One region of the Ectobacillus soli genome, then DNA from elsewhere that is predicted to be linked to it. Evidence: riboswitches for the same ligand, from Rfam matches in the RefSeq annotation. Region 1 holds a riboswitch; the other holds the start of a gene.
The links. Region 1 has a riboswitch for cobalamin ahead of ACAN53_RS06055 (DUF4430 domain-containing protein). Riboswitches for the same ligand answer to the same signal wherever they lie in the genome.
Positions count from the first base shown of each region.

Region 2: another riboswitch for cobalamin. It lies ahead of ACAN53_RS10915 ((2Fe-2S) ferredoxin domain-containing protein); the one in region 1 lies ahead of ACAN53_RS06055 (DUF4430 domain-containing protein).

Region 1 covers NZ_JBGJZM010000001.1:1,150,513-1,159,205, reverse strand. Annotated here, with positions in the region: gene ACAN53_RS06070 (ABC transporter ATP-binding protein) at 1-571, opposite strand, end outside; gene ACAN53_RS06065 (energy-coupling factor transporter transmembrane component T) at 544-1,416, opposite strand; gene ACAN53_RS06060 (DUF4430 domain-containing protein) at 1,413-2,102, opposite strand; gene ACAN53_RS06055 (DUF4430 domain-containing protein) at 2,160-3,815, opposite strand; cobalamin riboswitch at 3,952-4,137, opposite strand; gene ybaK (Cys-tRNA(Pro) deacylase) at 4,300-4,785, shown strand; partial or broken gene ACAN53_RS06045 (putative beta-lysine N-acetyltransferase) at 4,821-4,925, opposite strand; gene ACAN53_RS06040 (EAL domain-containing protein) at 5,010-7,235, opposite strand; gene ACAN53_RS06035 (hypothetical protein) at 7,385-7,960, opposite strand.
Region 2 covers NZ_JBGJZM010000001.1:2,143,963-2,152,655, forward strand. Annotated here, with positions in the region: gene cbiE (precorrin-6y C5,15-methyltransferase (decarboxylating) subunit CbiE) at 1-834, opposite strand, end outside; gene ACAN53_RS10885 (cobalt-precorrin-5B (C(1))-methyltransferase) at 834-1,916, opposite strand; gene ACAN53_RS10890 (precorrin-8X methylmutase) at 1,919-2,566, opposite strand; gene cobK (precorrin-6A reductase) at 2,594-3,367, opposite strand; gene ACAN53_RS10900 (sirohydrochlorin chelatase) at 3,364-4,275, opposite strand; gene cobJ (precorrin-3B C(17)-methyltransferase) at 4,301-5,872, opposite strand; gene ACAN53_RS10910 (HoxN/HupN/NixA family nickel/cobalt transporter) at 5,875-6,567, opposite strand; gene ACAN53_RS10915 ((2Fe-2S) ferredoxin domain-containing protein) at 6,578-6,949, opposite strand; cobalamin riboswitch at 7,064-7,252, opposite strand; cobalamin riboswitch at 7,398-7,572, opposite strand; gene bluB (5,6-dimethylbenzimidazole synthase) at 7,655-8,296, opposite strand; gene ACAN53_RS10925 (uracil-DNA glycosylase family protein) at 8,444-8,693, opposite strand, start outside.

The sequences.
Region 1 (8,693 bases):
GTATACGCTTTAAAAGTGTTAAAAAATCCTTTGCTGCAATTGGATCAAGTTGTGCAGTCGGTTCATCTAATAATAGTAGCTTAGGCTGTAAAATGAGTACAGCAGCTAAATTTACGATTTGCTTTTGTCCCCCTGAAAGTGTATGTACAGACGTGTGCAGTAAATCTTGAAATCCAAGAAAACTAATAAGTTCTGCAATTCTTTTTTGAATAACGGCCGATTCATAGCCTAAATTTTCTAACGAAAAAGCAAGTTCCTGAACAACCGTATCCATCACAATTTGATTATCAGGATTTTGAAACACAATACCAATTTCCTGGGCGCTAGAGACAGAGGGTAACGAAAGAAGTGGCTTTCCGTTATATAACACTTCACCTGTGCGCGTGCCAATTGGCTGAAGCTCTTTTTTTAAATGATGAAGTAAAGTTGTTTTTCCAGAACCCGACCGTCCCGCAAGTACAACAAATTGTCCTTCATCTATTGATAATGAAACGGCAGATAGCGCAGGATCTTTTTCATTGCTATATGTAAATGTTACTTCCTTTAGTTGTGTGTGTGCCACCAAATCCATTCCCTTCCTTCCACCACTAGCGGTACGCTTATATATAATAGAAATGATGCATATGCGATCCAATCCATATGAAACATATTATGTAGCCTTGGATACACATGGAGTACCCCCTGACCGCTCTGAAGTGCTACCATGCAACTACTAAAAAAAGCAAGAAGTGCTAGCAGAACGAGTCGATCCCGAATCTCAAACTGATAGCGAATATACGTACTTCGTTTTGTTGTACCAAATCCTCTAGCCTGCATGGAATCAGCAGTTTGAAGTGCCTCTTCTAAGGAACAAACAAGTAAAACCGACAGGAGCTTCATTCCATTACTTGCTCTATTTTTTAATGTTCCGCTCTCCGTTTGAATCCCCTTTGTCATTTGAACGAGTTTTATCTGCAATAAACGCCGAATAAATAAGGGCACAAACCGAATCGAAATCATTGTAAGTAAGGCAATTTTGGGAGAAAATCTTGAAAACACATATAAGAATTTATGACTTGTAATGATCGTTTGAAACGATGCAAAGGAAAGTGCAATCGAAAAAAATGAAAGAGCCATCGTTATGCCATATACGATAGCTTCGAGCGTAACAGGATTGTCAAAAATATAAAATAACATCGTACTCCCACGGTGAGTTAATAGCGGATTTAAAACTGCAATAAACAATGTCAAACTAAGTGATGCAAGCAGTAATTTTTTTAATGGTTGGTCGCTGCCATGCCTAGATAGCAATACCAATAGTAGAACAATAGCAGATAGTAAAAAGATGGGGTGTAGCATGGTCATACATAATATGATAACACCCACATAATACAAAAAAGAAACAATTGGATGTACGGAAGCAAATGCTGACTTCACGGTTTTTCTCCGTTCGTCGTATATACCCATTCAATTTTATCCCCATTTTTCACTGATGCTGCCCCGGCACTTACATTTAAGTATACGCCGTTCACACGATACATCCAACCACTTCGAGGACCGCGGTCCTTCTCATACAAATTATTAATTCCCATTACATAAGCAGAAGGACCAACTCCTTCTGATTCCATTTGTATCCCCTTACTTTTTACTGTACGTGATAAGATAGTAAATACAGTATCACTGCCTTGTACTTCTACTTCTGTTGTACCCAAAATCATTCCACTATCAGAACGAATCGAAAGTGTAGCAACGTTTTTTTGAGGGGGTGCAGGTGCAGGTGAAGCTGAAGCCGATGATGACGCTTGTTGTGATTGGGATTGACTTGATTGTGAAGATGCCTGAACTGTAGGCGCTGCAACTGAATTAGTAGCGTTACTTTGCTGATTCGAAGAAGATTGTGTGGACGGGGATTCTCCCTGTTGATTTGTCGTCTCCTTCTTCTGTTCTTCTTGTTGTTTATTCGTATCTTGTTGTGTATCTTGTTTTGGCTGTTCTTGTGTTTGCCCTGCATTAGCCTGCTGTGTTGGTTTAGAAACTTGCTGACTGTTTTTTGCTTGCGTACTGCAGCTAACTAACAACGCAGCCGAAAAGCAGCAGACCATTAATAATTTTACATATTTCATGATTCCACATCCTTTCCTGTTAAAAAGAGTAGGAGCAAGACTGCTCCTACCATCCTACTACATTACTTTATTTCGCAAGGCGATCATTGCGACGCCGATAAATAATAGTCCAGCAGCAATGGACGTCCAAAAATCTGTTCCAATTAATCCGGTATCAGGTAGTTGTTTTTTTTGTTCTTTCGCCTGAGATGGATTTGTTTGTTGCTCTGTTGATGTATTGTTTACTTGGTCTTGTTGCTGTACTTGCTCTTGCTTTTGTTCTTGCTTAACCTGTAAGTCTGTTTTAGGTTGCTCAGAAACAGGTACAGGGGTCACCGATGGATTGTCTTGCTTACTATCAGTTGTCTGCGTATTCGTCCAATGAAAAATGGATCCTTTTCCATCCACAAAGTACTTATATTGTACAAGTGCATAGAAGGCTTGATCAAACGCCATACCATTATTGAAATCATCACCAGCAATCCATTTAAATCCGCCATTATCAAGTTGAAACGATAATAGGTTTTGAACAGCAGAGCTATTTTTCGTAAAGTCTTTTCCAGTTGGATCTATTCCCATCATGGATAGTGCAGTTACAACTACTGCTGCGCTATTTGAATTTTCATTACCATAGGATACAAACCCACCATCAGGTAATTGGATTCCCTTTAAATAATCTACAGTATGTTTTACGGCTGCTGCTACATCTGAATTATCCTGATGAACAGCTAGCGCCATTAATACCATTGCATTTGTATCTGGATCTTGATCTTCCGTCCATTTACCTGGAGACGTTTGTGTCTTCAGAATAGCAGCGATTAACTTTTCACGGTTCCATGTTGCATCGCTTGGAATACTATAATCCTTGCTATCTAGTGCAAGCAACGCATAAGTATATGCATAAATATCATTTACTTTGGAATCATTGTACAGCTTTGAAATTAAGTTTTGACCTGCTATATTTGTAGCATCTCCACCTACTGCATTTACAGCTAGTATCGTACTAGCTAAATAGGTTCCTTGTAAACGGCCACTATTCTGCACACGATCCGCTAATTTTTGTAAATAATTGTTTTTTACATCACTTGAAACCGTATCCGTTGCACGAGTAAGTGCAATAGCTTGCCAATCTGACTGAATTCCATTGGTTAACGTAAAATCAATTGCCTTTTTCAATGCAGCATCAACCGCTACAGTCGATGTTTGAGTGGGACTTTGTGTTGCTTGTACAGGCGTTTGTGTTGATGTTGGTGATGTCGGTGATGTCGGTGATGTTGTGCACGCGCCATATCCTTTTATGCTATCATTTACAGTCTGTGCTAGTAAATCCGTTCCCCAGTTAAGCGTGTAGCGGTAAGCGATAACATCATTATTTTTCACTATGTAATCGGATGCGCCAACATCGGCAGACTTGCCATTAATTTCATACATCCATCCGCTTTGCGGACCATCATCATACTCTTTTAGTCCGTCAATACCTGTGACATATGGCTTACCAGCAAATGAAGAAGAAGCAACTTTATCTCCCAATTCTTTCTTCAACATATCATAAGCAGTTTCATTAGCATCTAGATTCACTACCTTCGGACATAGAATGACCTTTTTCTGTGAATCTCCTACTACAATAAGCGTTGCTTGATTGCCAGCTGCATAGGCTAATGTACCTCCATTAGCGAACGAAAGGACTACCAATAATACTGCCATAACAAACAATGAAAACTTCTTTTTAATCATCTTTCTTAATCTCCCCCCTACCCTAAATCTACGCAAAAAGCGCCCCTCTACGAGAGAGGGGCGCGCGTATCCGTTCATCAACTTTCATGATAAAATCCGTCTACACAAAACTTCCTATTCCTCGTAGGATCTTGGTGTTGTGTTCTTTCTACCGGCAGGTCTCCTGACTTGTGCGTCATCAACAACGTGCGCCTTCCCGATAACCAGTGGCATCTTGCACGTAATCTCTGCACTTACAGTGGCGGGACCGTGTCGGATTTTCACCGACTTCCCTTTTAAACATAATGTAGTTGCATTATGTACCAATAGTATTAGTAACTTTTAAAATTCTAAATAAGCTTACTACAAATCCCCTTCTTTGTCGATAATAATTGTAATATTTTGAAAGAATCATTTAAATCATAGTAAATGAAATAAACTTTCATTCCTCTATTTCTACTCTATAATTTTTTTGTATACTAATATAAGAAAGGAGTTGAATCAATTGGCTAATAAAACGATTGCTAGTCGAATTCTAGATCGAAATCATATCCCCTATAGTCTTCATGAGTACGATTGGGACGAAGAACATTTAAATGCACAGCATGCAGCGGAGCAAGTGGGTCTTCCACTTGAGCAAGTGTTTAAAACGCTTGTTGTACGCGGGGATAAAACAGGTATTGTTATGGCTTGTATCCCTTCTCATACAGAAATAAGATTAAAATCCTTGGCTGCAGCAAGTGGGAATAAAAAAGTTGAAATGGTTCACGTAAAAGAAATTCAAGCACTTACTGGCTATATTCGCGGCGGGGTATCTCCGTTAGGTGTAAAGAAAAATTATCCTCTTTATATTGATAAAACAGCAGAAGATATAGATCCTATTAGCATTAGCGCAGGTAAGCGTGGGTTACAAATATTTATAAGCGGCAAGGATTTAGTTAAAGTGACAAACGCAACACTATGTGCGATTACAGAAAAAGATGCAGAATAACCTGCATCTTTTTTCTACTACGCAGAAACAAGTATTTAACATGAGTGTGACAAGTCCTTAACCCAAACATTCATATCTTCTAATTTATCATAAATATAAGAATTATTTGTTAGTATTCCTTGATATCGATAGCCAGATTGTTAAATTTTAAAGACTGATTTATACAAAGATGCAAGTTCCTCACAATCTAAAATCATTGCTTCTCATATTGTATAATTTTTATTTTATAAATTAATATTTTGTAACTGCAATTGTTTTGAAAACTTTTCTTCGTCCATAGGTTTTCCGAATAAAAAGCCTTGAATATTCCAGCATTCATGAAAATTTAAAAATTCTAATTGCTCGTCCGTTTCTACTCCTTCCGCAATAATTGCAAGCCCTAGCTTTTTAGCAATAAATATAATCGCTTCTGTAATATTTTCACTATTGCTATTATTACCTATGCGCCATGTAAACGATCGATCGATTTTTAAAATATCAACATTATAGTCTTGCAAATAACTAAGAGAGGAATATCCAGTTCCAAAGTCATCAATAGCAACGGAGACGCCCGTTTCTTTTAATTTACGAATTACTTGGCTCACATATTCATTATGATTTAAGGCGATGTTTTCGGTAATTTCAATTATTATATATTGCGGATCAATTTCCGTTTCTCGTAGAATTTCATCTACTGTCTCCACAAAATTTTTATGTAAAAACTGTTTGCTTGACACATTAATCGACATAGGTATTTTCGGAAGACCTTCATCTTGCCATTTTTTATTTTGTAAACAAGCCTTACGTAAAATATATTCATCCATTGCAAAAATGAGACCGGTTTCCTCTAACAATGGGATAAACCTATTGGGAGGAATAAGACCGTACTTATTGTGGTTCCAACGAACTAAACATTCCACTCCAATAATTTTTCTTGATTTACTATCGACTTGTGGCTGATAGTGCAAAATAAATTCTTCATTTTCAAGAGCTTTATGTAAATCGTTTAATAATCCTAAGTCATTATTATTATCTAATTCCATTTGCTCAGCAAAAAATTCATAAAGATGAATTCCCTGCTGCTTTGCTCTTCTCATTGCTATATCTGCATATTGAATTAAACTATCAGAATTAGATGCATCTGAAGGAAAAAGACTTATTCCAATTGATGGGGCTAAATATAGTTCATCATCATTATGGATAATTGGCTTTTTTGCAACCTCTAACACAGCCTTTGCAATCTGCTCCACTTGCAATTTTTCTTCAAAAGAAAATAGAAAAACAAACTCGTCAGCAGCGTATCGTGCAATTTGTAAAGGAATCATATCCGCTAATGCTAGTTCCAATCGTTTTGCAAATGTTTGGATGACTGCCCCTGCAACAGCGTGTCCATATTTATCAACAATTAGCTTAAACCGAGCTAAATCAAGGAAAAGAACAGCACTTTTCTGCATTTTTCTTTCTGATGATTGCAGCATACTATCCATGGTTTGAAATAATAAATTCTGATTCATAAAGCCTGTTACTGTGTCAAAATATGCTAATTTAAAAATTCGTTTATGAGAAGTGATATACTCTAACGCTATGGTTGCCACTTGAATCGCCTTTTCAATCAATTCTAAATCAAATGGCTCTGGCTTCCTCGTGTAATGAAAATAAATGGCAAACGTACCAAGTACTTCACTTTTATTCCGATTAAAAATAGGAAAAGACCAGCAAGCACGAAGATTATACTTTTCAGCATAAGTCCGGTACTTATCCCACAATGGATTCGTTTGAATATCATCAACTAAAGTCGGTTTTTTATTATAAGCAGCCGATCCACATGATCCCTCATTTGGTCCAATTTCTACCTTTTTTATTTTTTTCACGTAATCTTCAGGTAAACTAGGCGCCGCTCCAACATTTAAATAGGCTTGCTCTTTATCAACTAGTAATATGGAACACTTTGCATCGTAGTTAAATGTTTTCTCTACTAATTCGCATAAGTTTTTCAAAATAGCTTGCAGGTTTTTCCCTTCGTAAATGGTTTGCAATGTTTTATTTAAAGCCATAAACATATGCTCAGACTGTTTATAAGATGAAACATCTTGCTGTACGCTAATAAAATAGATCAGGTTACCCTCAACATCAAATATGGGACTATTACAAATATTATTCCAGAAGTGCTCTCCCGTTTTCTTATAATTCATAAGTTCTATATGAATTGATTGCTTATTTTGAATAGCTTCCTTAACTTTTTTTAAATCGTCTTTATCGGTTAAAGCACCATTCATAAAACGGCAATTTTTACCTAACACTTCTTCTAGTCTATATCCTGTATGTAACGTAAAATACTCATTTACATATACAATTGGGTTATCCATTTGATTCGGATCTGTAATAATAATCGATGATAAGGTTTGGTTTGAATAGTTCTCAATTAAATCTATGAATTTTGCCCCATTCAATTTTTGTACTATGTTCAGCATAACGAAATTCTCCTTATATGCTTATTATATAGCTGTACGAAAGATATGTATTTGTTGTTTACTAGGCAAAGGTGACTTCGTGATGAATAATACAGGAGTGTTAAAAAAAAAAACAATAAATCTGTAATTTCCTGCTGTATTTTATTCAACTAATACTCAATTGATTGTATTCTATCTTTTTTTTGCTGAGCCAATAGTTGTAGTTTAAGAGCTAGTCCCGATTCTGACCATAATTGTAAAACGTACAATGGAATTTTCTTATTTCCATTTACCTCCACATACTCCATACCCTTATTTAGATAATTATAAATAGTAGGTTTACTCACTAGAAGAATTCGAGCTGCACAATCTGCCGAAACAAGTTGCGTCTTGTCATACACATAATCGATCCAACCACTAGATGTCATTTCAAAAAACCACAAATCAAAATCCAACTTAAAATGAGAAAAATCATGATTTACTCTCTTACCATCTTTTAATGTATCTAATAATTTTCTCACCATGTAAACATTTGTTTCTGAGAACAGGAAAGACGGACTTTCCTTCATCTTCAAACCTGTAACCCTAGCAAACTGAACTGTTTGAGAAAACCATACAGGAATTGCAAGTATTGTATTCATGAGAACAAATTGTGTTTGTATTTCAAGTAACGTAACATCTCTAACACGTAAAGCGTTGTTAATTAAATCTTGTATTTTATAGTATACAGCTAAGGACATTTCCATTTTTCTCACTCCATCGTAGAATACTTTTAACAAAAACTCAATAATGTATATTTACATTTTTCATTTTTTGTAAACTAATATTCTGATATATTACGATTGTGTAACTTATTTATTATTCAAGGAGTAGAAAACATAGAATCGTTTTAATAATCACAATCTAAAAAAACTTTGTATGCCTGGATTCATTTTAATAAACAGATCTACTTCTTAGTATCGGGTGATGAACAAAAACGTTTAGTTATCTAATATCTCCCTATTTCATTATTTCGCAGTACATTTATAATAATAATTAAAAAATATTTAAAAAAATACTTTCCACTCTTATATTTATATAACAAATGTTTTATTTTGTAAATAAAATATGTTTTTTACATTTTTTCATTATTGTAAATTCCATATTTTTTTCACAATAAAAAGGGTGGCGGCGTTCTCCTACCCTTTTTCGCTTTTTATTTCTTTTTATAATCCCGAAGATTTTTGCAGTCGTTTTCATCCTATCAAAATATACATCTGAAACTCTTATACAACAGGACGAAATAATTAGATGGATCCACCCCATGACCGTGCATTCCTAATAATCATACTCAACGATCCCTGTTCCCCTTCACTTCAATAGAACGCCATTTCCACAAAACTTCTTTATGAATGAAGGTTTGAAAAATAGAAATTATAAAAAAATACTAATAAATACAACCAACCGAACCACTCAAATTCTGGATATACTGCGTTAGTT
Region 2 (8,693 bases), 990 kb from region 1:
TAAATCACCTTCATTCTTTTCAATGGCGAAGATTTGTCCTTCACGTGCTACTTTTGCTGCCTCAATCGCCACAGAACCTGTACATGTACCGATATCCCATACAATACTGTCCTTCTGCAAATGAAGTGCACTTATGCTCAGCGCTCGAATTTCCTTTTTCGTAATCAGCCCTTTCTCAGGCTTACGCTGAATAAACTCTTCATCCTCTATACCGATAGACCAAGATGGACCTTCAGCCGTTTTCTTCAAAACCACTACATTTAACGGCGAAAACTCGGCATCTTTCATCTCGTCTAACTCCATATGGCGACATCTTTCATTTTCGCTTCCTACATTTTCTGCTATAAATGCCTTATACTCCGTCATGCCAAACGACAATAAGTACTGTGCAATTCGATTCGGTGAATTCTCTTCATCTGTTAAAATAGCAATTTTTTCTCTTCCGTCAATGCGCTGGGCAAGCCCCTTCATACTTCTTCCATGAACGCTGGTCAAATACGCATCATTCCATCGTTCTCCCATTCTTGCAAAGGTAAGTTGGACGGAACTTACATACGGATAGATTTCAATTTCTATTTTGCTAGATAAATAGCTACCAATCCCATAAAATAGGGGATCACCTGATGCTAGAATGACAACGCTTCTCGTCTCTGTTTGAAGACGTTCTACTAATTTTGCAAGTCCGCCTTCAATCACAACCTTTTCTCCCGTATAATCTGGGAAAAAGGCAAGCTGCCGGTTTCCTCCTACTAGCACTTCACTTTCATAAATCCACTTCTCATACTTAGGAAGCAAGCTTTGCTTCCCATCATCACCAATTCCAATTATTTTCATCAATGGCGCACTGCCTTTCCTAAGCATTCTCCCTTTAACGTATATAAAGTCGTATCCACTTCCATACCACCATCCACTTCCTGAAGAGCAGACAGGCAACAATGCTCACTTAGCTTCGTGAAATATTCCACGTAGCCATGCTGCATCATCCAATCTCCAACCTGTGATGCTGTATTGGCAGCTTTAATTTCTTCGAGTAGCGGCTGCCCAGCCCCCACTTTGCAAGCAATCTGTGCTAAAAATTCAAAATCAACCGCTGCACTTTTTGAGTGGACCATCATAATCCCTTGGGCTACCTTGGAGAATTTCCCCATCATTCCAACCATCGAAACGCGCTTTGCCCCTTGCCGTTTGCACTGCTTTAACGTAAACCCAACAAAATCACCCATTTCAATAAACGCTTCCTCAGGCAAATAAGGAAATTGCTTCATCGCATACGCTTCACTGCGTCCGCCTGTCGTGATGACAACGTGGTCACAGTGGCTAGCTCGTGCTACCCGAATTGCCTGCACAATACTTGCTTTAAAAGCAGATGTAGAAAACGGGACGACAATCCCGCGCGTTCCTAAAATCGAGATTCCACCGATGATACCGAGCCGGCCATTTAACGTTTTTTTCGCAATTTCTTCCCCGCCTGGTACAGAAATCACAATGGTAATGCCTCGCTCTATACCATAATCCTGCAGAACATCACGTGCGGCCTCTAGAATCATGCGGCGCGGCACGGGATTAATCGCCGCTTCCCCGACAGCAACCGGCAATCCTTCCTTCGTGACGCGTCCTACTCCGGTGCCTCCATCTAACACGATATCTGGCTGATCTGACCAAGTCACAGTAGAAATAATGCTCGCCCCGTGCGTTGCATCGGGATCATCTCCACCATCCTTTATTACAACTGCCAATGCAGTTTGCTCGGTTCGTTCACAGCTTTCAATAACAAACGTGGCAAATCGTTTGATTGGCAAATAAATCGTCGCTTCAGTTTGCGTTTGTCCGGTAATAAGAGCAGTAAGTGCTGCTTTCGTTGCGGCTGTCGCACACGATCCGGTTGTATAGCCTTCGCGAAGCTTTTTCTCACTCATTTTTATTCCTTATCCGCTAGTAAAGAAAGAGCATTTAACGCTGCCACCGTTATCGTACTTCCGCCCTTTCTCCCTACATTCGTAATAAACGGAATATCTAGCTTTGCTAATTCTTCTTTGGATTCAGCTGCAGATACAAAACCAACAGGAAGTCCAATTATAAGATCAGGTTTTGCTTCTCCTTCTTTAATGAGACGGATGAGCTCCAGCAAGGCAGTAGGTGCATTGCCAATCGCATAAATACCACCTTCTGCTTCTTTAATCGCTTTTCGCATCGAAATGATGGCACGCGTCGTATTCAATCGCTTTGCTTCTTCTCTTACATCCGGATCCGAAATATATACTTTGATTTCCCCACCAAACTTTTCAATTCGTGTTTTGTTCGCTCCCACTTGAACCATTTGTACATCTGCTATCACTTTTTTCCCGCTTCGGATTGCACGAATACCAGCTTGGATTGCATCGGGATGAAATAGCAAGCTCCTTCCTAGATCAAAATCAGCTGATGCATGAATAACACGTTGCACGATAGGATATTGTTCCTCGGTAAAAGAATGTGGTCCTAGCTCTTCCGTAATCATAGCAAAGCTTCTTCCCTCAATTTGCTCGGGCTGAACCGTAACAGGTTTAAATTCAGTACGAAAATCCATATGCTCCATCTCCTTATTTAATGGTTTCTATTTTTTTAACAGCAAAGCTTCCTCTAACGCTTGTAATACCTCAGAAAAATGAGAATACACACAACCATATTCCATTTTTGGCCGTTCAATGAGAATGATGTCGATACCGAGTTCTTTTGCCGCCTCTACTTTCTCATCAACAGAGCCAACTTTTCCACTTTCCTTTGTAATCATCGTGGTGACGCCATATTGATTATAAAGAGCCTTATCCAGCTCCTTTGTAAATGGTCCTTGAATGGCCACAATATTTTTTTGCGGCAATCTAAGCTGTTCGCATTTTTCCATATTGTCTGTGCGTGGCAGCATACGGGCAATCAGGCGAACATCCGGAAGTGCTACTAATTTTTCCGTAAAGATTTGCAGGGTTTTGCTGCCAGTCGTTAACATGACAACCCCTTTTTTCTTTGCCGCTTCTATGGCCGCCTCTTCATAGCTGCTTACGACCGTCATTTTTTCATACGCAAATTTCTGAGATTCACGCTCATAGCGGATGTACGGAACTTGCGCCTGCTCAGCTGCATGGATAGCATTTTTGGATGCCTCTTCCGCAAAAGGATGGCTGGCATCCACGACAACTTGTACACCTTTTTCCCGAATGAAATCGGCCATTTCTTTATCTGTCATTCTTCCTGTCCTTACATCGATTCCCACCTGCTTCATTTCCGATGCAGCATTCTCTGTAACAACTGTGGTAAGGATCAAATAACCGGCTTTCTGGATTTCTAACGCCAATGCACGGGCATCACTTGTGCCAGCCAGCATGAAAATCATATCAATCCGCCTGCCTTTTTCTCCTCATGACTGTGATGATGATCATGGTTGTGATCGTGATCATGGTCGTGATCGTGATCATGGTCGTGGTGATGATGTTCAATATGTTCCATCGCATCCAAACGATATTGACAAATGTCACAATTCATACGCACTTCACCTTGCAGTGCTTCCCTAGCACGTTCTTGTAAAATAGTAAGTAAGTTTGGATGAAAACCAAAATAGCCTGCCAGCTCAAACGTAATGTCAGGGTGCAGCCCTTGAAACTTTGTAATCATCTCTTCCAAACGTTTTATTAAAATGCCTGTGAATAAAAAGTAAGGAAGAATAATCACTTTCTTTGCCCCAAGCTTGATGCACCGCTCAACTCCTTCTTCTACAAGCGGATCCGTCACACCCATGAAAGCTGGTTCGACAAATTTATAATTTGTTTTCTCCCAAAGTAATCTTGAAATCTTATATAAATCACTGTTTGCGTCGGGATCACTCCCACCACGTCCCAAAAGTAGAATAGCAGTGTCTGCCATTGGTTCATCTGGATTCTCACCAATTTCTACTAATCTCGTTTTCAAAATCCCGAAGATTTCTTCATGGACTCCTATTGGTTTACCATATGTAAAAGATACATGGGAATACTTTTGTTTTGCATCATCAATGGCTGCTGGAATATGAATTTTCGAATGCCCAGCAGGTAAAAGCATAATTGGAATCACAATTACTTCCTTTGCACCCTTTTCAACGCAGTTATCAATTCCTTGACTAACTGTCGGTCTTTCAAATTCTAAAAAGCATGCTTCTATTAAAAGTGACGGATCCCATCCTGACTTCATATTTTCTATAAACTGCAGAACTTGGCTGTTTCCTTCTGGATCTTTACTCCCATGCCCTACAAACAAAATAGCTTTCACACATCTTCCCCCTTATTTTTCCTACTTACTCTCCGCAAGCCGGTTCTTCTATTTTCAAATTCGGCGTCATATCCTGAAACTCGAAGCCCTGTACATTCTTAACGCGTTTAAAGAATTTGTAAAAGCGTTCGTTCGGATAACCTTTCTCCTTATATTCCTGTACGATTGCTTCTACAATACCGACAATTTTGTCAGGTGCAATTCCTTCTGCAACAATCTGGCCTGAATGTGCATTTCGTCCGGTTGTTTTTGCACCTAAAAACAAATCAAAGGCTCCTCTTCGAAAAACGATTCCGATATCTTCCTTCACAGCACCATAACACGCCATGGCACAGCCATTGAAGCCAATTTTCAGCTCTTTCGGTAGCTGTATTCCTCCTAGCTTTGTTTGAATTTCTTCAGCATAGGGAATGCTATCCTTTTTGTCTCCATCGCAAAAGTCGCATGCCTTAACTGTTAGCACCTCCCCTATCGGTGACAGTAAAAAGCCTGCTTCCTGTAAAGTAGTTGTAATTGAATTCGGATTATCGGTTGGAATCACAAGCTTGATCGCATGATCCGGTGTATATTCCATCGTGCCTTCGTCCGATACTAGCTCGGCAAGTGTCATCATCTGCTGTGCTGTAAATTTCTTATTAGCAACACCTGGACTTACAGCGAGCTCTAATAAGGATGTAATTGGTTGCTGGATAAATGACTTTTCATTATCGATTTCCCCCGAAACAGCTTGCAGCGCCTCTTCTGCTAATTCATGTGGAGACATCTTAACTTGATTCAATGACCAAGGCTCTGCTTCCTTTTGCAGACGCTTATGCGGCGCAAGCTTTTGCTCGGTTTGATCTAGCGTATACTTTCGTTGGTAGCCGCGCGGGGTAATCATGAGATTATCATAGACAAACGTCGATGAATTTCCGACAATCACCGTTGTAAGCATCCCAATTTCATGTTCTAGCATGTTTGCAAGGTTTGTAATAACAACATCTTGCCGGTCACGATACGCACTTTTCACAAGGCCGACCGGCGTATTTGGCGAGCGATACTTTAGTAAGATCCGCTGTGCCTCTTCAATTTGTCTCGTTCTTCTCCCGCTTTTCGGATTATAAAAGGCAATGACAAAGTCAGCCTGCGCCGCCGCATCAATTCTCTTTTCAATCAAAGTCCAAGGCGTTAAATGATCGCTTAAGCTAATCGTGCATGCATCATGCATAATCGGTGCTCCGAGCAATGAAGCACAGGAATTAATCGCCGAAATACCTGGAATAATTTCAACCTCAACGCCGGTTTCCTTTCGCCATCCAGCCCCTAGAAGAACTTCATAAACAAGACCCGCCATCCCGTACACACCGGCATCACCGCTTGAAATAACAGCAACATTCTTGCCCTGCTCAGCTTGTCTTACCGCTTCTTGCGCCCGGCTTACTTCTTCTGTCATACCAGTGCTCACAATCGTCTGTCCTACTAATAATCCTTCTATCAAATCGACATATGTTTTATAACCAATAACGATGTCACATTCCCCAATTGCTTCCTTTGCCCGTTTCGTAATATGCTCGCTACTTCCTGGGCCAAACCCAATAACTGCTACTTTTCCTTTCACGCTCATGCGCCGCCTTTCCAATAGGCTAGAAGCATGGAAACTCCCAGACCTATGCTATATATGCCCGTAACAGAACCTAAAATGAAGTAAAGTCGTTGTCTTGCTATCGTCTTCATAAAACCCCATGAAAAACATAAGGCAATCGTAATTGTGGAAATCAACAATCCAACAACAAATAAAATGAGTTGCAGCATCGCAGACGAGATATGATGCACGCCGACCGCATTTGTTAAGATGACGATTTGAGTCGGACTTTCTACCCCAATGCCATGAATGATGCCAATTATAAAGGCGCCAATCATCCCAAACTGTGTTGTAGATACTCTGTTTTCCCTTTTATTTCGTGCAAATAATTCATATACAATTCTGAACCTGCTTTTATAAACATAATCTTGTCTTTGCCAAACCATCGTAATCAACATATACGTTCCTAGTACAAGCAAGGAAAGGCTAACCAATAGCTCTAATGCTTCCCTTGAAGCTTTCGACAATTCTACCCCTAAAAATAAGGATAGGAGACCAATGAGAAAGACGATGAATCCATGACCAAAGGCATACATGACACCAAGTGACACTTGCTTGCGTTTCTGTCCTGCACTTCCAACCATATCGGCAATGGCTGCCACATGATCACCATCCATACCATGCTTCATTCCAAGTAAAATTGTTAAGCAAGTAAACGCAATCCATTCCAAACGAAACACCTCAATTATTTGATTTCAATATGCCAGCTTCACTTTTTGAACCTACTAGAGGGATAAAGCCATCCTCCTCATAATGATAGAGAACTGCTTCATCTAGTACATTGCCAGAGGCAAGTTGCTGCACAATCTGTCTTCCAATTATTTCGTCTACTTCCTTGTACCAAGTTCCTTGCGGGTAGGCGATGACAATAGGAGCATCCTTGCATCTTCCATTGCACCTTGTTCTTGTTGTATGTATAAGAGCATCAGCCCCAATTTTCGTAATCTCACCACGAATCGCCTGCGTTACCTCCTCTCCTCCTTTTCTCATACAGCTACTTCCGTTACAAACCAATACGTGATGCTTCGTTCCTGTTAGGTTCCAAGTCGTCATAGCAACTCTCCTTTCTACACTAAAAAAAGCACCCCTATCAACGGATAGGGGTGCGAATAAATACGATTGCTACAGCATTTTAGTCAGCACTTCCACCCATACTCCCGTAAGTTTAAGTAAGCCAAAAACAAGGCAGGTCTCCTGACTTAGGTTCATCATTTCATTGCGTCTTCCCAAGCATCGCTCAGTGACATGTACAACAAAACTCCCCTTTACAGTGGCGGGTACCGTGATGGATTTTCACCATCTTCCCTTTTAAACGCAGCTTGTAAATCACCGCGTACCTCATTTCTATCATTCTATTCAATTGTAAATTTACTATTTTCTCTTCCAAAACAAATAAGCCACTCAACTATTCATGAGTGACTGAAACGAAAGCTCGGAAAGGTAAGCGCATACAAACCTTTATCAATGCTGTCGCTTCACCTTCTCAATCCCCGAAGAATTTGAAACTTATAGAACTAAGACAGGTCTCCTGACTCGTGCATCTTCCTACTTTAGGTCCTTCCCGTATTCATTACAGTGGTTCACCTATTTCGTCCACACATACAGTTGCGGGTACAGTTCCGTTTTTTCACGGATTCCCTATTAAGCCTTTGTGGCATCTTATTTTATCGCTGAAACTATTCACTTTTAAAACAATTCTTGTTTGTAGTCATGATACCGCAAATTGTTTGACTTTTCAACATTTTTTTACAATTGCTGTTAATTCCCCCATGTTTCATGAAAAATTAAATCGGCAAGACTGCGGCGCTTTTCCCAATTAGCCGTCTCTAAAATAGGTTGCTTCGGATAATCCTCAGTATACCCAATGGAAAGCAAGGCAACCGGATCAATATGAGGCGGAATATGCAAAATATCGCGCACATCATTTTTCTTATAAAAGCTAACCCATCCCATCGCCAATCCTTCTGCACATGAAGCTAGCCACATATTTTCAATGGCGCATGCTGTCGATAATATATCCGTCTCTGGAATCGAATTTCTCCCAAGAACATGAGAACCACCTCGCGTCGGATCGCATGTCACACAAATCGTGAGCGGAGCTTGTTTGATTCCTTCTATTTTCAATTCCAAGAACTTGGCTGAACGTTCATCTTCGTAATGAATCGAAAGCGCTTTCCTTTCCTTCTCCGCTGCCCATGCTAATTTCTCTTTCACGGGCGAAGACGTAACCATAATAAAATTCCATGGCTGCATAAACCCTACCGAAGGAGCATGATGCGCCGCTTGCAAAATCCGCTCGACTGCATCTTCTGGTATCGGATTTGGGAGAAAACTACGTACATCTCTCCTTCTATAAATCACATTGTATACCGCATCTTTTTCAACTGAATCTCCAATCATTAAACCATCCCCTCTTTTCTAGTATAACATCTCACCTATATTAGATTACATATTTCCCTAATGCAATCCTTTATCTTGTATGAGGTTTTTTTCTTTTGAAATCAAAACAGCCTGAGCCCCGTGAAATCAGACTCAGGCTACTCTATACTATTGTATTCTTCCTTGTTCTATAAACTGCGTAATAACATTGATATATTTTTCCCGCCCTTGTTCTATATTTTGTGGCATAGAGCACCAATATGGGTGAGGGATACGCTCTGCAATTTTGATATCCTGAGGGAGACGCCCATCCTCTTTCATTTCGTAAAGTGTTTCCTCTACTTTCCTACTAACTGGTATAATGTAGCTTGGCATGAGCAAATTCATTTCTTTAATAAATCCTTTGGTAAACAATTTT